Regions from separate parts of the Pelotomaculum isophthalicicum JI genome, predicted to be linked through region 1. Evidence: riboswitches for the same ligand, from Rfam matches in the RefSeq annotation. Region 1 holds a riboswitch; each other region holds the start of a gene.
The links. A riboswitch is a leader RNA that binds a small molecule or an ion and turns the genes downstream of it on or off. The one in region 1 is predicted to bind molybdenum cofactor.
Positions count from the first base shown of each region.

Region 2: another riboswitch for molybdenum cofactor. It lies ahead of L7E55_RS11700 (FN3 associated domain-containing protein); the one in region 1 lies ahead of L7E55_RS16105 (GAF domain-containing sensor histidine kinase).
Region 3: another riboswitch for molybdenum cofactor. It lies ahead of L7E55_RS14370 (DUF7948 domain-containing protein); the one in region 1 lies ahead of L7E55_RS16105 (GAF domain-containing sensor histidine kinase).

Region 1 covers NZ_JAKOAV010000045.1:12,389-17,200, reverse strand. The annotation lists gene L7E55_RS16110 (response regulator) at 1-484, opposite strand, end outside; gene L7E55_RS16105 (GAF domain-containing sensor histidine kinase) at 496-2,175, opposite strand; molybdenum cofactor riboswitch at 2,452-2,570, opposite strand; gene bzdN (benzoyl-CoA reductase, bzd-type, subunit N) at 2,962-4,095, shown strand; gene bzdO (benzoyl-CoA reductase, bzd-type, subunit O) at 4,174-4,812, shown strand, end outside.
Region 2 covers NZ_JAKOAV010000022.1:17,979-22,790, forward strand. The annotation lists gene L7E55_RS11685 (signal peptidase I) at 1-673, shown strand, start outside; gene L7E55_RS11690 (DUF5305 family protein) at 676-1,770, shown strand; gene L7E55_RS11695 (chitobiase/beta-hexosaminidase C-terminal domain-containing protein) at 1,907-2,512, shown strand; molybdenum cofactor riboswitch at 2,820-2,942, shown strand; gene L7E55_RS11700 (FN3 associated domain-containing protein) at 2,938-4,683, shown strand; gene L7E55_RS11705 (MotA/TolQ/ExbB proton channel family protein) at 4,680-4,812, shown strand, end outside.
Region 3 covers NZ_JAKOAV010000033.1:11,568-16,379, forward strand. The annotation lists gene L7E55_RS14365 (fibronectin type III domain-containing protein) at 1-800, shown strand, start outside; molybdenum cofactor riboswitch at 1,031-1,173, shown strand; gene L7E55_RS14370 (DUF7948 domain-containing protein) at 1,390-4,812, shown strand, end outside.

The DNA of each region.
Region 1 (4,812 bases):
TAAGATTTTTGTTGTCATCTTTTGTTAGTATGCCTGATAAATTAAAAGAACCTTGGGCTATCCGGATATAGTCCTTAACTAGTTGATCGATTAATGCCGGGTCAATTACCGTTTCACCGCGATAAGCCTGGTGAACGCTTTCCATAAGCTTTTCTTGTGACGCTTGCTTTAATATATACCCAGTCGCCCCGGCTTGCAGGGAAAGCCTGACCGACTCCGCGTCTTCGAATATGGTTAGCATAATTACTTTTATTCCGGGCACAAGGGAGGTAATTTTACGAGTGGCTTCAATGCCGTTCATTTTTTGCATTTTAATGTCCATCAGAACAACATCCGGGACGTTGCGCGTGACGAATTCCAATGCGTCTTCAGCGTTCGAGCAGCAGCCGATAATGTTGATATCCTGTCTAGGCCTCAACATTGCGACCAGGCCTTCCCGGATCATTGGATGATCATCGACAATCAGCAGCTTAATACTGGACACTGTAACACCCCCTAGTTGGCAAGCTGAGTAGGTACCTGGACTGTAACTGTCGTACCCCAGCCGAGCTGGGATTCTATTTTAAAAGTTCCTCCCAACAGGGTGAGCCGCTCCCGGATATTGGCTAATCCCAGGTTTCCGTACGGATCGTCCCGGCTGGGAGGCGTTAAATTGAAACCGGTGCCGTTGTCCTTGACCACAAGCACGGTGTTATCCTCGCCGTTAACCAGGGTAACCTGGACCCTGGTGGCCTGAGAATGTTTGATTATATTTGCCAGGAGTTCCTGGACGATACGGTAAAGCGTCAATTCAACATTAGCCGGCAGCGATAGTATTTGGTTTTCCATTACCAGTTCAAAATCTATCTGGCTCTCTTCCTGCAGCGTGCGGACAAGAGCCTGAAGCGCGGGGCCAAGCCCGTAAGTGTCGAGCATCACCGGCCTCAGGTTGTAAACGATTCTGCGTATTTCCTGAATTTGCTGTCCAAGCAAGCCTTGTATTTTGATTAGTTCGTTTTTATTAGGATCATCGCTGCCGGTGGATATGGCAAGCAACTGAATACGATACCAGATTCCCAGCAGGGCCTGGATGGCCCCGTCGTGGATTTCCGACGCGACTCTTTTGCGCTCATCTTCCTGGATGCAAATCAACTTTTCCAAAAGCTGTTGCAAGAGTTTTTCTTTTTTGGCCAGGGTGTCCACAAGCTTGGTATTTTCCATGGCAATTGAAGTTGCTTTGGCGATTGCGGAAAATATGGTCACTTCTTCCTGGTCAAATTGCTTGTCATGAGCCAACCGGTCCACCTGCATGATCCCGAGCGCGCTGTTTTTAGAAATAAGCGGAATTAGGAGCACTCTTGCGTAAGAAAAATTATTAATGATTTCCAGGGGGAGACCGCTTTCGATATTGTCCGGGGTTAACACCACCGGCTGTTGTTCTCTTATCGCCTTGATAAACGCCGGGTATGGGGCGAGACCTTTTTGCACTCTGAATTTCTTTTTGAGTTCTTTGTCAAAGCTGCCCACGCCGACAGCCGGTATAATTGTCTGATCGGTTTCGTTTAATAGGAAAATAGCGCAGCGGGCGTTGAAAAGATCAGCAGTGATCTGGGAAACTATGTGCAGGATCTGGTTTAAGTTCAGGGTTGAACTGATTGTGCAAACTGTCTCCAACAGAACAGACAGTTTCCTTAAATTCCGGTCTTTTTGCCCGCCGAAAACGGAATCTTGAATAATGTTGACAATATGAATACCAAGAGAAGTGGCTTTGTTTAGATAACTCTGCACTGTCGCGGGTGAGGATTTAAAAACGCCGATTTCCATTTTGCTGGCGGGGTCGCAGGCCCGCAGAATGATAGGTATTGTGGTAAAAGATGAAGGTTGTAATGAATCCATTGTTTCCGTAGGATTATGACTCGCGCCGGACTTGTCCGTATATTTGTTGTAATAAGAGCCTACGGACGGCATTTTTTCACACAAGCCTTTTCTTGAAACCTGCAAGCAGACGGTTTGTTTGTTGCTGACATACAAAATCAACCCCGCGTGCGCAAATTCAAACGAGTCAACGGAAAAGCTTAAAGCTTCCTTTATGGCTGGACATATTTTTTTAATGTTGTTGAAGTTAGTACTGATTTTGCACACCATGAGCAGTTCAGGATTTTCAAGATTGTTGTTGGCCGTGCTAAATTTAATCACCACCCAACGATAAGCTCAATCTCCCTCGGGTTCAGTTAAACTCGACGCTTTGTGCCTCAAGCAGTTCCCTTACTTTTCCTCTGACTCGCTCGTTCTTTGAATAAAGCCTAAAAATTGCCGCTAGATTATGCCCAAAGGACACTTATCCACAAATCAAGAAAAGCATAATTTCCTTAATCAATAAAAAACCTTTCCTTAAACGGAAAGGGCTAATAACAAGCGATAATAAAATGTCTTCCAGAGGAAGACGTAATAATCACTTACAGATCCTAACGGCTCTGCTGCTTATTGTCTCCTTTCCATAAGGGAGGCATGGCCGTTTCCCGCCATACCCTGCGGCCAGCTTGCCATGAGATATATCCTTTAGGCAAAAAGGCTCGGAGAAGTTTTCAATTCTTAGTTTTTCTTTAGAACAATTATAATCACAGAATAAATTGCATGTCAACCAGCATTTTAATTTACTTTTGCTGTCCATCAAAAGGGGTACGGGGCAAAACTCCTAAGAATTAACCTTAATACATTATATTATTTAACCCTTCTCCCTTCCTGCACAGTTTATGCCGTGTGTTTTACCGCCCGTCCAAGGAGTACGAAGGCAATCTCTAAGATGTAACACTTTACCGTTTCATTATTATACTTTTTCCATCCTTTCTAGCGATTTTTTTTATTTGGCCGTTTCATTATGATTTATTTGAGAATAGCCATGTCCTAATTCTGTCGGACGCGGTTATTTACAGGCGCACCGGTATGGTATCAAGGAAATTTAATATGGAGGAGGATGAAGTAATGGGAATGGAAGTTTTTAAGGACATCTATGAAAACCGGCACAAGTATCAAAAGGAGTGGAAGGAGAAGACGGGCAGCAAAATGATCGGGTACTTTTGCACTTACGCACCCGAGGAAATCATGTACGCTGCTGACATCATCCCCGTGCGTATTCTGGGCAGCCACGAACCCCAGAATGTGACCGAGCCGCACATCTTCGGGATGTACTGCCCGTTCTGCCGCGACGTCCTGGCCCAAGGCCTGAAGGGGCGGTATGACTACCTTGACGGGATTATGATTGCCCAGTCCTGTCTGCATGTCCGCCAGGCGTATACCAGCTGGGATCTGCACATACCGGTTGGCTTCAGCTATTATCTGCCCATGCCGCACAGGGTCACTAATGCTGGAGCGAAGCCCTTCCTGCGTCAGGAACTGATTGATTTCAAAAATGCCATTGAGGCGTGGACCGGCAAAACCATCCTTCCGGAGGACATTGACAAAGGGATCGAAATCCTGAACACCACCCGCAGACTGCTGCGGCAAGTTTGGGATCTGCGGAAAGCCGAGAACCCGCCGATTACCGGTCAGGAAGCGATTTACATGGTGCTGGCCTGCCAATTCGGCGACAAGCGCGAAGTCAACAAGCTGCTTGAAGAAGCTCTTAACGAATTGAAAACCCGCAAGATTGACCGTGAAACGGGCAACCGCCTGATGATTATCGGCAGTGAAGACGACGACATCGCTTTCATCAATATGGTGGAAACAATCTGCGGCGCGACTTTCGTGATGGAGGATCACTGCACCGGCTCCCGTTATTTCTGGAACCAGGTAGTGCCTCAAGAAGACCGGTACGCCGCTCTCGCCGCGCGTTATTGCGAACGCCCGCCGTGTCCCACCAAAGACTGGGCGCAGCCGCGCGACCGGCTGGTCTGGGCTCTCGATATGGCGAAACAATGGGGCGTGGAAGGCGCCATTATTGTTCAGCAAAAGTTCTGCGACCCGCACGAACTGGATATTCCCGCGTTCCGCAAAGCGTTTGAGGCAGCCGGCATTCCCACCCTGTTCCTTGAGTTCGACGTCACTGTTCCCCTGGGGCCGTTCCGCATCCGCGTAGACGCGTTCCTGGAAATGCTCAGGCAGGAAGATCTGTTCTAGAGCTTAACCGGCGGCAATCTTAATTAATCGCAGACGGTTATTTATTCTAAGAAACTTTTGATAAATGGAGGTATGGGCATGTCAAAAGGTCAATTGTACCCGACTGAACCCCTGAAGACCTGGGGTCTTGCAAAACAAGCAAGGGAAGATTTTTACCTGGATTACCGTGATTGCCACGCCAAGGGCGGCATCCGCTGGGCAGGCGGGGCCTGGGCGCTGGATGCTCTCACTTACGGCCTGGGCGACGATGTTTTTTCCATTACCAGTGAGCCGTACGGCGCTTCTTGCGCTTTTAACAAAGACATCGCCATGAAATGCATGATGACCACTGAGAAATACGGCTATGCGCGTGACCTGTGCGCGTATATGCGGATCTACTGGGGCTCCGTCCTGACTAAGGGCACTTATCCCTGGGGCGGCGATTATCCCATTCCGGACTTTATTTACCAGGACCATATCTGCTGCAGCCATGCCAAGTGGTATCAAGTAATTGTCGACCATGAGCCGCAGATTCCGATGACCTGCATCGACGTTGCGGCCGGCCCGTTTATGCCGGGCACGGACGTAAAAATAAAACCCCACGCGGTCAAGTATGTTGCCGACCAGATGCTTGAAGCCGCCGAATGGCTGGAAAAGACCACCGGCCGGAAGTTTGACGACGAGAAGTTTATCGAAGCGGTCAAGACCGAGTGCGTCAATACCTCGCTCTGGGCCGAT
Region 2 (4,812 bases), on a different contig from region 1:
CCTGCCGGGTCTCACCGAAAACGTTGCGGCCTCCTACCTGGCTTACCTGGGCGGCCCGTTGCCGGCCTTGATTTACCGCGGCGCGCTCCAGTCCTTTATCTGGTTTTGCCCGGTTTTGCCCGACTTGAGCTGGACGACCAAGACCCTGCTGGGCGCCTTTATCCCGGCCTTCAGCCTGTTCATGATCCACCGGATCTACCTGCTGGAGTCCAGGGAACTGAGGAAAAAGAATCATGCCGGGGAAAATCCGGCCGGTTGGATCATCACCTGTGTCGTTTCGGTACTGCTGGTCTGGTTTTGCGTAGGCATATTTCCCGTCTTTCCGTCGGTGGTTTTAAGCGGCAGCATGATGCCCGTGATGTATAAGGGCGACATCGCCCTGGTCAAAAAGATTTCGGGAGACGAGGTCAGGCTGGGTGATGTGATTGATTTTCGCCGGGATAAGATGCTGATTACCCACCGGGTGATTGAAATTAAGGAAAACCATGGCGCCAGGGTTTTCCGGACCAAGGGCGACAACAACAGCGGGCCGGACCCGGACCTGGTCGGCCCGCAGCAGGTGAGGGGCAAAGTGGTTTGTACAATCCCGAAAATCGGTTGGGCCGCTTTATTTGCCAAGACGCTGGCCGGGATGGTCAAACCGGGTGCGAGTCCCCAGGGGATGGAATTTTAACAATGGTTATTAACTTGAAGCCAATTAAAAATATAAATGATCAAGGCTGGAAGCACCGGATGGACAGGAGAGTCAGGCTGGCCTGCCTGGCTATGTGCGCGGCGCTGCTGGCCCTGACATCGTTCCTGTTTTTGAAGTCCCTTTTTTGGCACGGCACGGCGCGGGAGACAGTGCCGCTGGTTTCCTACAACCAGACAGCCCGGGTGGACTACCGGGTCTACTTTATCCCGGGCAACAACCTGTACGCCGAAAATAGCCTCGGGGCGGGCAACGTGTACATGACCAACTTCGTTGATTACATCACTACCTCTTTCAAGTACACCTTCAGCGCCGACCGGGTGTCCGAGGTCAGGGGCGAATACGGAATAGTCGCCCTGGCGGAAGCGCTGGCCGGCAAGGAAAACACAAAAATCTGGCAGCGGGAATTTGTGCTGCTGCCGAAAAAAGCCTTTAGCGGCAATGAACGGACCGTCTCCGTCCAGGAGGAGTTGCCGCTGCGCCTGCCGGAATACAATACCTTCGCCAGTATGGTGATCAAGGATACGGAGCTGATTCCGAACGAGGTCAACCTGACCGTGCGCTGGAACGTGGACGTGGAAGCCGTTACGGACAGCGGGCAAATCAAGGATCAGATAGCCCCGACCCTGGTGGTGCCGCTGGTCCGGAAAGCTTTTGAGATCGGCGGGGAGCCGGTTAAAGAAAAGCCCGGCGCCATCAGCGCGACCAGGTCCGTGCCGGCCCAAACCGACCGGAAAAAGGCCGCCCTGTACGGCGCGGCCGCCGGCCTCAGCGCCGTCATCCTGGCCCTGCTGCTCCGGTTCACCGGCGGAAGCGCGGGGCGGACCGATCCCCTGGAGGCCAGGTTCAGGCGAATTGTTAAAAAATACGGCTACCGCATGGCCGTCATCGAGGGAGAGATCCCTGGCGAACGCGGGAACGCGATCCCGGTCCGGTCCGTGGACGACCTGGCGCTGATTGCCGACGAGCTGAACAAGCCCGTCATGTACCGGCCGCTTTCGGAAACCGATAATATGGCGACGTTTTATGTCTTCGACGAGCCAAAGTTGTTTGTTTATGAATTAAAAAAGGAGGGATAATTAAAATGTTAATAGTCAAAAAAAACTGGTTTTACAAGGTTTGCCTGACCGTCCTGGGCGCGCTGCTGAGTTCAGCCTGACCGCGCCCGCGCCGGCCCTGGCCGCGTCGACCGAGGTACAGATCGACGGAAACGGGGTGACGAATCCCACTACCTTCACCGTGGCCCAACTCCAGGCCTATGTGAACAGAATTGAAGTGCTCACCACCCAACCTAGTCAATGGGATAGCTCCATTCAGGCTAGTCCGGCCAGCGGGCCGCCCCCGGCCAACGGCCAGGTGGCGCTGTCCATACCCGGTACCCCAGACAACGGGCTGGAAGACACGGACAAGATTTACTATACCACTGACGGCAGCACCCCGACCCTGAACAGCCCGATCTATAACTGGATTGGCAGCAGATGGTGGTATGACCACCCAGGTCTGAACACAATCAATCACCCGATCACCGTCAGCACTACCGGTAAAACAGCGATCAAGGCCGTCAGGATCGGACCCCCCGGCCAAAACAACCAAAACGGAAAAACGAACAGCGATGTGCAAACCTTCGTCTACACCAACCGCGCCAAGGGGGATATCGACTACGACGGCTACATCGATGTCACAGACCTGGGGATAATGATCGACATTATCAGTGCCGAGTATACCCCCAATGATTTTGAGATTTACGCCGCTGATCTCGACTCCGACGGCTACGTTGACGTCACGGATTACGGCATGCTTATAGACTTGATCTCGGGCTAGCGGATTTCCGGCTTTCAACGTTACCCGTCCGGTATGCTACCCACCCCCTTCACCCGGGGGTGTTTTTTGTCCAAATACAGCATGGTTTAGTTTGAGTTATCTAATAGATTATTATTGGGTTAATTTATTAGATAAGTATAACCCGAGGGCTAGACAGGAGTAGTTATAAATTAAATGAAAGCGTGGCTTAACCGGAGTTCTACTGTTATCTTCTAAACCGGTCTAAACCTATTTGTAGAAATTTTATCCTTTTGTGGTAATGATGGTTTACGCTATGTTTGTTAAAATATAATATCGTTCTGGACATCCACAGTGTAACATCCTAGTCTGCCCGCCTGTGGCCTCGCGCGGCTATGGCGGCTGACCGGCAGGGCCGGCCCGGAAACAGGCCTGCCTCCCAGTGCGGAAAGGGTTGTTTGCCTGCTGTGCACAACGGCTGGACGCGTTTTCCGCGCCCGGCTGTTTTTGTTTTGTCAATTTCTGGCGATAAGGGGAGTATGATCACGCCGGCAGTTAAAAATATATGGCTCTGTAAGCTCTTTGTGAAATTACTGGTATTGCTGCTGCTCGTAGGCTTATCCAACCTGATGGCGCCCATGGCGGCCCTGGCCGATCAGTCGGACTCGGTGGAGATCACCGGGGACGGAGTGACTGCCCCCGTGACCTTGACCCTGTCCCAGCTCGAGGGCATGAAACAATACGAGCACGTGTACAGTGTGATCAACACCTGGCCTACCAAAAAGTGGTACATAGGGAAAGGTGTCAAGCTGAGGGACCTGCTCGCCCTGGCGGGGATGACAGAAGAGGCCAGGCTGATCAGATTTGTGTCGAACGACGGGTACGAAGTGACGCTTACAGTTAAGGAGTTGTTCAAAGACAAGCGCTATTATTTCTCGCGCTTAATGGACAACCATGCCAGCGACGGGAGCGTTCCAGGCTCTCCGGAGGGCGCGCGGGAGGTGGAGCCGATCCTTGCCCTGATCAGCAGCGAGGGCAGTGACAACCCCGCCGAAATGAACGACCGGGACGCGCTGCTGCTGCTCATCGGGCAGCGGGCGGTTACCGAGCAGAACAATAACTTGTTTTTAAAATATGTGGCTAAAATCGAGGTGCTTACCGACGCCCCACCCAAATGGGACAGCCCGAAGGCGAGCGTGGCCGGCGGAGAGGTGCCCGCGGGGACCAAGATCGAGCTCAGCAATAAGCACAATGACGCGGACAAGGTGTATTACACCACGGACGGCAGCATCCCGACCATTAACAGCCCGATGTACAACAAGAGCGCAAAGCGGTGGTGGCCGCTGCGGCCGGACGATTTGGACAGCGTCAACCGGCCCATCGAGATTAAAAAGGACACGGTGATCAAGGCCGTCACCATCGGTCCCGGCAAAGAGGACAGCGACGTTGTAACCTTTACCTATAAAGCTGATCTCACGGGCAAAGCGGCGGACCCGGCGAAGAGGCCGGCCGGGCCGCCCACCAAGATCACCCTCGACCAGGACACGGCCAGTCTCAAAGTCGGTAACACCATTGAGTTGGTGGCGAGCATAGAACCATACAACACCATGGACCACGACGTGACCTGGAGTTCCAGCGACACCAGGGTGGCCACGGTCGACGGCAACGGCCTGGTGACGGTGGTCGGCCCCGGCACGGCCACCATCACCGCGAGGACTGTGGCCGGGAACCTGTCGGCTTCCTGCGTCGTGCATGGTCAAAGCCTGACTAACGCAGGTTCTCAGCAGAGCGGGTCGCGGGAGATGCCCAAAAAAGCGCCAGTGCCGGAGAGTGGACGGCGTTCCCCGGCGGAAAATGAGATTATCGCCACCAACCGGCAGAGCCCGGCGGAGAAAAAGGCGGCTGCCGGCGATTCGACAACTGCCGATAGGCAGCCGGAGATACCTGCCGAACAGCCGGTGCCGGAAGCCAACCGGCAGTACCTGGCGGAAAAAAAGGAAGTTGCCGCCGCTTCAACTACCGGCGGTGTCACCCCGGAGCAGCCGGATGTACAACCCTGGCGTGTTTTCGAGATGTCGGCCGATGATATACCCTTGAAGTTACAGGAGGAGGCAGATATACAGGACGGTTACGCGGCGGTTGTGTTTCTACTCCTGTTTCTAACCGGCGCGATTAAGAGGTACTTGGAATACGCAAAGGAGGTAGCTAGGTGACAATATCTGTGTTAACCCCGTTGAAAGATACAATGCATGTCATCTCGTCGGCTTTACTAATGCCTACCGTCGCGGTCCTGCTGCTGTTACTGGCCTTTACCGTGATTGAACTGGGCGGCCTGCTTGTGG
Region 3 (4,812 bases), on a different contig from region 1:
ACGTCACTCCTGCAAATGACAATGCTTTCAGTGATAGTGTTGCGCCAGTTGTCACCTACACTGTGGGCACCTCAAACGTGCCTTATGAGCCCAACGTGGGCGTCATTTTTGACCGGCCCGTCAACTCCACCACTGCCGCCACCTTATTAAGTTTAAGTGATCCCAACGGCCTGGTGGCAAACTATAAAAAAGGCGGTACGGCAGTTGTCTATGACGACACTATCGATGCCTACGCCGTTTCAGGTGCCGAGAATTACAAGCCATTTGCCAATACCGCGAACACCTTCTTCTTCTTCCCCGAGACGGTCCAGGGCAATACCAATACCTGCTATAACCGGGATTATTCCGCCGGCACCCACAGCTATACCCTGGACGTGCCGCCTGTCACTGACATAAGCGGCAATTCCTGGACCCATGCCCAAATAACCAACAACCAGCTCAGTTTCAGCTCACTTAGCAACGACCTCCCCGCCTGGTTGGACAACAGGCCCACGGTTGATACTCCAACCAGCACCACGCTGACAGTGCACTGGAACGCCAGCGGCATCACCAATTCTAGCGCAACCGAAGCGTATGACGTCTACTATTCCACCAACCAGTGGACGGGCTTTACGAAACTTAATGTAAGTGACATCACCGGTACCGCTCCTTTCTCATTCGTGGCCGGGGACACTTCGGATAATAGTGCATATGAGCTAAGCCCTCTTACCACTTATTACTTCCGAGTCGTGCCCAAGAATACCACCTACACCCTTGAAGCGGGTTTTTCCGCGGCCGGATCAGGTGCTACGACCTCTTAAAATCAGGTGAAATGAGCTGTTATTCTCAGCCCCGGCCGTCAGACCGGGGTTTTCCTACCTAGACAAATTTTTTTAAGCGGGTAGGAATTTGTTCCACAATGTAGAATATCATGGTATATGTTCATAGAACCAGATCAGTATCATATCATCCGAGTAACCCGCCTGTGGCTATTTGACTTATGACATACTGGTTTATTGCTTTTCAACCAATGTTTACCGGAAACTAACAATTTCATACCACCACCCGAGTCTACCCGCCTGTGGCTATTTGGCACATTATCCTTGGCTTTAAGGGCTATGGCGGCTGACCGATAGGGTATACCTTGAAAAGGGTATGCCTCCCAGTGCGGAAAGGGTCTAGTGCCAGTTATCTTCAACGGCTGTGTGCGTTTTCCGTACACGGCTGTTTTTTGTTTGCGGGAGATTGACTAGAGATTTTTTTGGGGGGGGTGATAGTTGGGTAAACCATGATGTAGATGCCGGATTTAGCCAGGAGCGATTTGAACAGGAAAATTCATCGGAAGATTCGTAAAAGTCATCGGTTATTTTGCCCGGCGGCAACACCATTAGCAAAGGAAGTGATATCATTTTGCGCTTCAGAAAATTAATTATTGGTTTGTTAACCGCGGCGCTGCTCTGCCTAGGTGGGACCTTCGCTCTGGCGGGTAGCGCCGTAACAGCCGCGGCCGGCGGCGCTACCCCGGAGATGCAGGCGAAAATGGCCTCCGTCCAAGTGCCCTTCTTGCCAAACGAGGGCCAGATTAAAGACGAGCGAGTTAAGTTTTACGCCGGCACTTTCGCTGGAACCGTCTTTGTCACTAATGACGGCCTAACTTACGCCTTGCCCAAAGGTGAAGACGGTGGCTGGGCGGTAAGAGAGGAGTTTGCCGGGGCCAGGGCGCTGGCGCCGGCCCCGGTGGGAGAACCGGGCGCCTCCGTCAACTACTACCTCGGCGACGACAGCGGCAAGTGGCGGACCAACCTGCCGTCTTACGGCATGATCACCCTGGGCGAGGTTTACGACAAGATCAGCGTGAACCTTAAAGCTCACGGCGACAACGTGGAGAAAATCTTTACCGTGGCCCCCGGCGGCGACCCTGCCGCCATCGCGGTTAAAGTTACCGGCGCGGACAAGCTCACCGTCAATGACCGGGGCGAGCTGGAGCTGTCCACAAAATTAGGCACGGTCGAAATGACCCGCCCGTCCGCCTACCAGGAAATCGGCGGGCAGCGCGTTGAAGTTAATGTCGCTTACGTGGTAAACGGCGGCAGTTACGGCTTTGAACTAGGCGAGTATAACCGCGCCTGTCCCCTGGTGATCGACCCGCTGCTGGGTTCCACCTTCCTGGGCGGCAGCGGGGCGGAAACGGGCTACTGCATCGCCCTGGACAAGTACGGGTACGTCTACGTGGCGGGCACCACCAAGTCGCCGACCTTCCCGGGCGCGTCGCAGGGTTTCGGGAATACACAAATAGACACCGCCAACGGTGACATGTTCGTGGCCAAAATGAGCCCCGACCTCACCCGGCTCCTCGCGGCCACCTATCTGGGCGGGAGCGCTGCCGATTCAATTAATAATACCGGCAATTGCCTGGCGGTCGCCCCGTCGGGCGAAGTCTACCTGACCGGGTACACCATGTCGCCCGACTTTCCCCACCCGGGCGGGGCATATCAAGGTTACGTTGACACGCATTCATCCAGCGACATTTTCGTTGCCAGGCTGAGCGGCGACCTCTCCCAGCTCAAGTCTGCCACCTATTTGGGGGGCGCTGACAATGACCGGCCAAACGCCATTGGTATAGACAGCCAGGGCAACGTCTTCGTGGCCGGGACAACGTACATGGACGGGAATTTACCCACCACCTCCAGCGCCTACCAGCAGGCGCACAAAGCAACCACCGCGATTACCGACGGGTTCATCTCCAAGTTTAGCCCCGACCTGTCCGAACTACGCGCCTCCACCTACCTGGGCGGCGCGGCCGCAACTACCATATATTGCATGTCCATCGACAGCAGCGACAATGTCTACGTGGCAGGAAATACTGTATATAACGCGTCAAAAAACTTGCCGGTCACCCCGGGCGCTTATAACCAGGTAAAAAACACAAATGCCAACCTCCAGAGTTTTGTATCCGAGTTGGATAACAATCTGGCCAACCTCCTGGCCTCCACCTACCTCGGCACCGGTAGCGGCGGCGAAACCCTCGTTTCAATTGCCCTGGGCAAGGACGCCGGCGGGAACACGGTGGTATACGCCGGCGGATATACGACAGAAACTGATTTTGTCTCCGCCGGCCCTGGCTACGCCTCAGCCTACCAGACGGGCAGCAACGGCGTCAATGAGATGTTCATCGCCGAGCTGAACGGCGGCCTGACCCAGCGGCTCGCCGCGACCTATCTCGGCACGAGCGTCGCCGATACACTGAGGAAAATAGTTTTGGATTCCGGTGGCAATTTATATATTGAAGGTACTTCTTCGAGTCCTAGTTCCTACCCGTGCTCTGCTGGGGCCTACAGCACGGCTAGAAACGGCACCAGCGGCACCGACATCGTCATCAGCAGGATGAAGGGCGACCTGACCAGGACGGCCAGCGACCCGTCAGGCCTGCTCGCCTCCACATACTTCGGGGGGGCCAACAGCAATGATACACCCTATGACATGACGCTGGACGCCTGGGGCAACGTCTACCTGACCGGGTTGCCCGCCGCCAGCGGCTTCCCGATTACTACCGGCGCATGCCAACCTTCGCTTAGCGGCGCCAGTGACGCCTTCGTTGCCAAGTTCACCGGGGACCTGACTCATGACGGTCCTGCCGACACCACCGCGCCCGTCTGGGTTGACGGAGGTTCGCTGACCGTTTCCAACGTGACTTACAGCGGGCTCACCCTGACCTGGACTCCCGCCTCGGATAACGTGGGGGTGACCGGCTATCAGATTTACCAGGACGGCGCGGTGGCCTATACCGTGAGCAGCGCGACGTATACGCAGGCGGGCGGCCTGGTGCAATACAACCTCACTGGCCTGAACAGCAGCGCCACTTACAACTTCAGGGTGGAAGCCGTCGACGCCGGCAACAACTGGAGCACCGGCGGGCCGACAGCCAATGCCTCGACCCCGGCCGAGCCCGATACCACCCCACCTTACTGGACTAACGGCAGCTTGACGCCTTCCGGCATTACCAAAAACAGTGTGTCCCTGACCTGGTCTGACGCCCAGGATAACGTGGGAGTGGCGGGCTACCAGATCATCGGCAGCGGTAGCGTTGTCGCTACCGTCTACGGGGACACGACATATAACATCACCGGCCTGACTGCAAGCACTCCATACACTTTCCGAGTGCAGGCGTTCGACGCGTTGGGCAATTATAGCACCGACGGTCCCAGCGTTGACGTCACCACAGCAGCGGACGTCGATATAGTGCCGCCCTTCTGGCCGATTGATGGCAAACTTTCGTATGTTTCTCTTTCCGACACAAGTATTCGCATCAGCTGGCCCGCTGCCACAGACAACGGGAGTGGTTTGGCCGGTTACAAGATCATTATGGCCACCGCTACGAATAATGGAGTGCCTGTTGACCCGGTGATCACCAACGTTGACGACGCATCCATTACAAAATATACCTTCACCGGCCTGACCACCGGCCAGGGTTACTATTGCAAAATCGAAGCTTTCGACAGGGTCGGCAATGTAAGTGCCAATGGTCCATCCAGCACGATCTCGCCTGGAGCAGGCACATACCTTTCCTGCGCCTACCTGACCACCATCAGCGGCACTCCCCCGTCATCCACCACCAGAGTTGCCATTGAGGGGAATAGCGGTGTGCCGCTAAGGCCCACGATTAAGCTGATCTTTTCCAATAACGTGGTCAACGACGGTGTTTGGGATAACAGCACCTATTCCAACAAGAACTGCATCAGCCTGCAGATTGCTTCCGGTGAAAATGCTGGACAAAGTGTGCCTGTTAACGTGTTCAGGATACCGGACCTTGAAACGGCCAGTACGCCGAAAGAC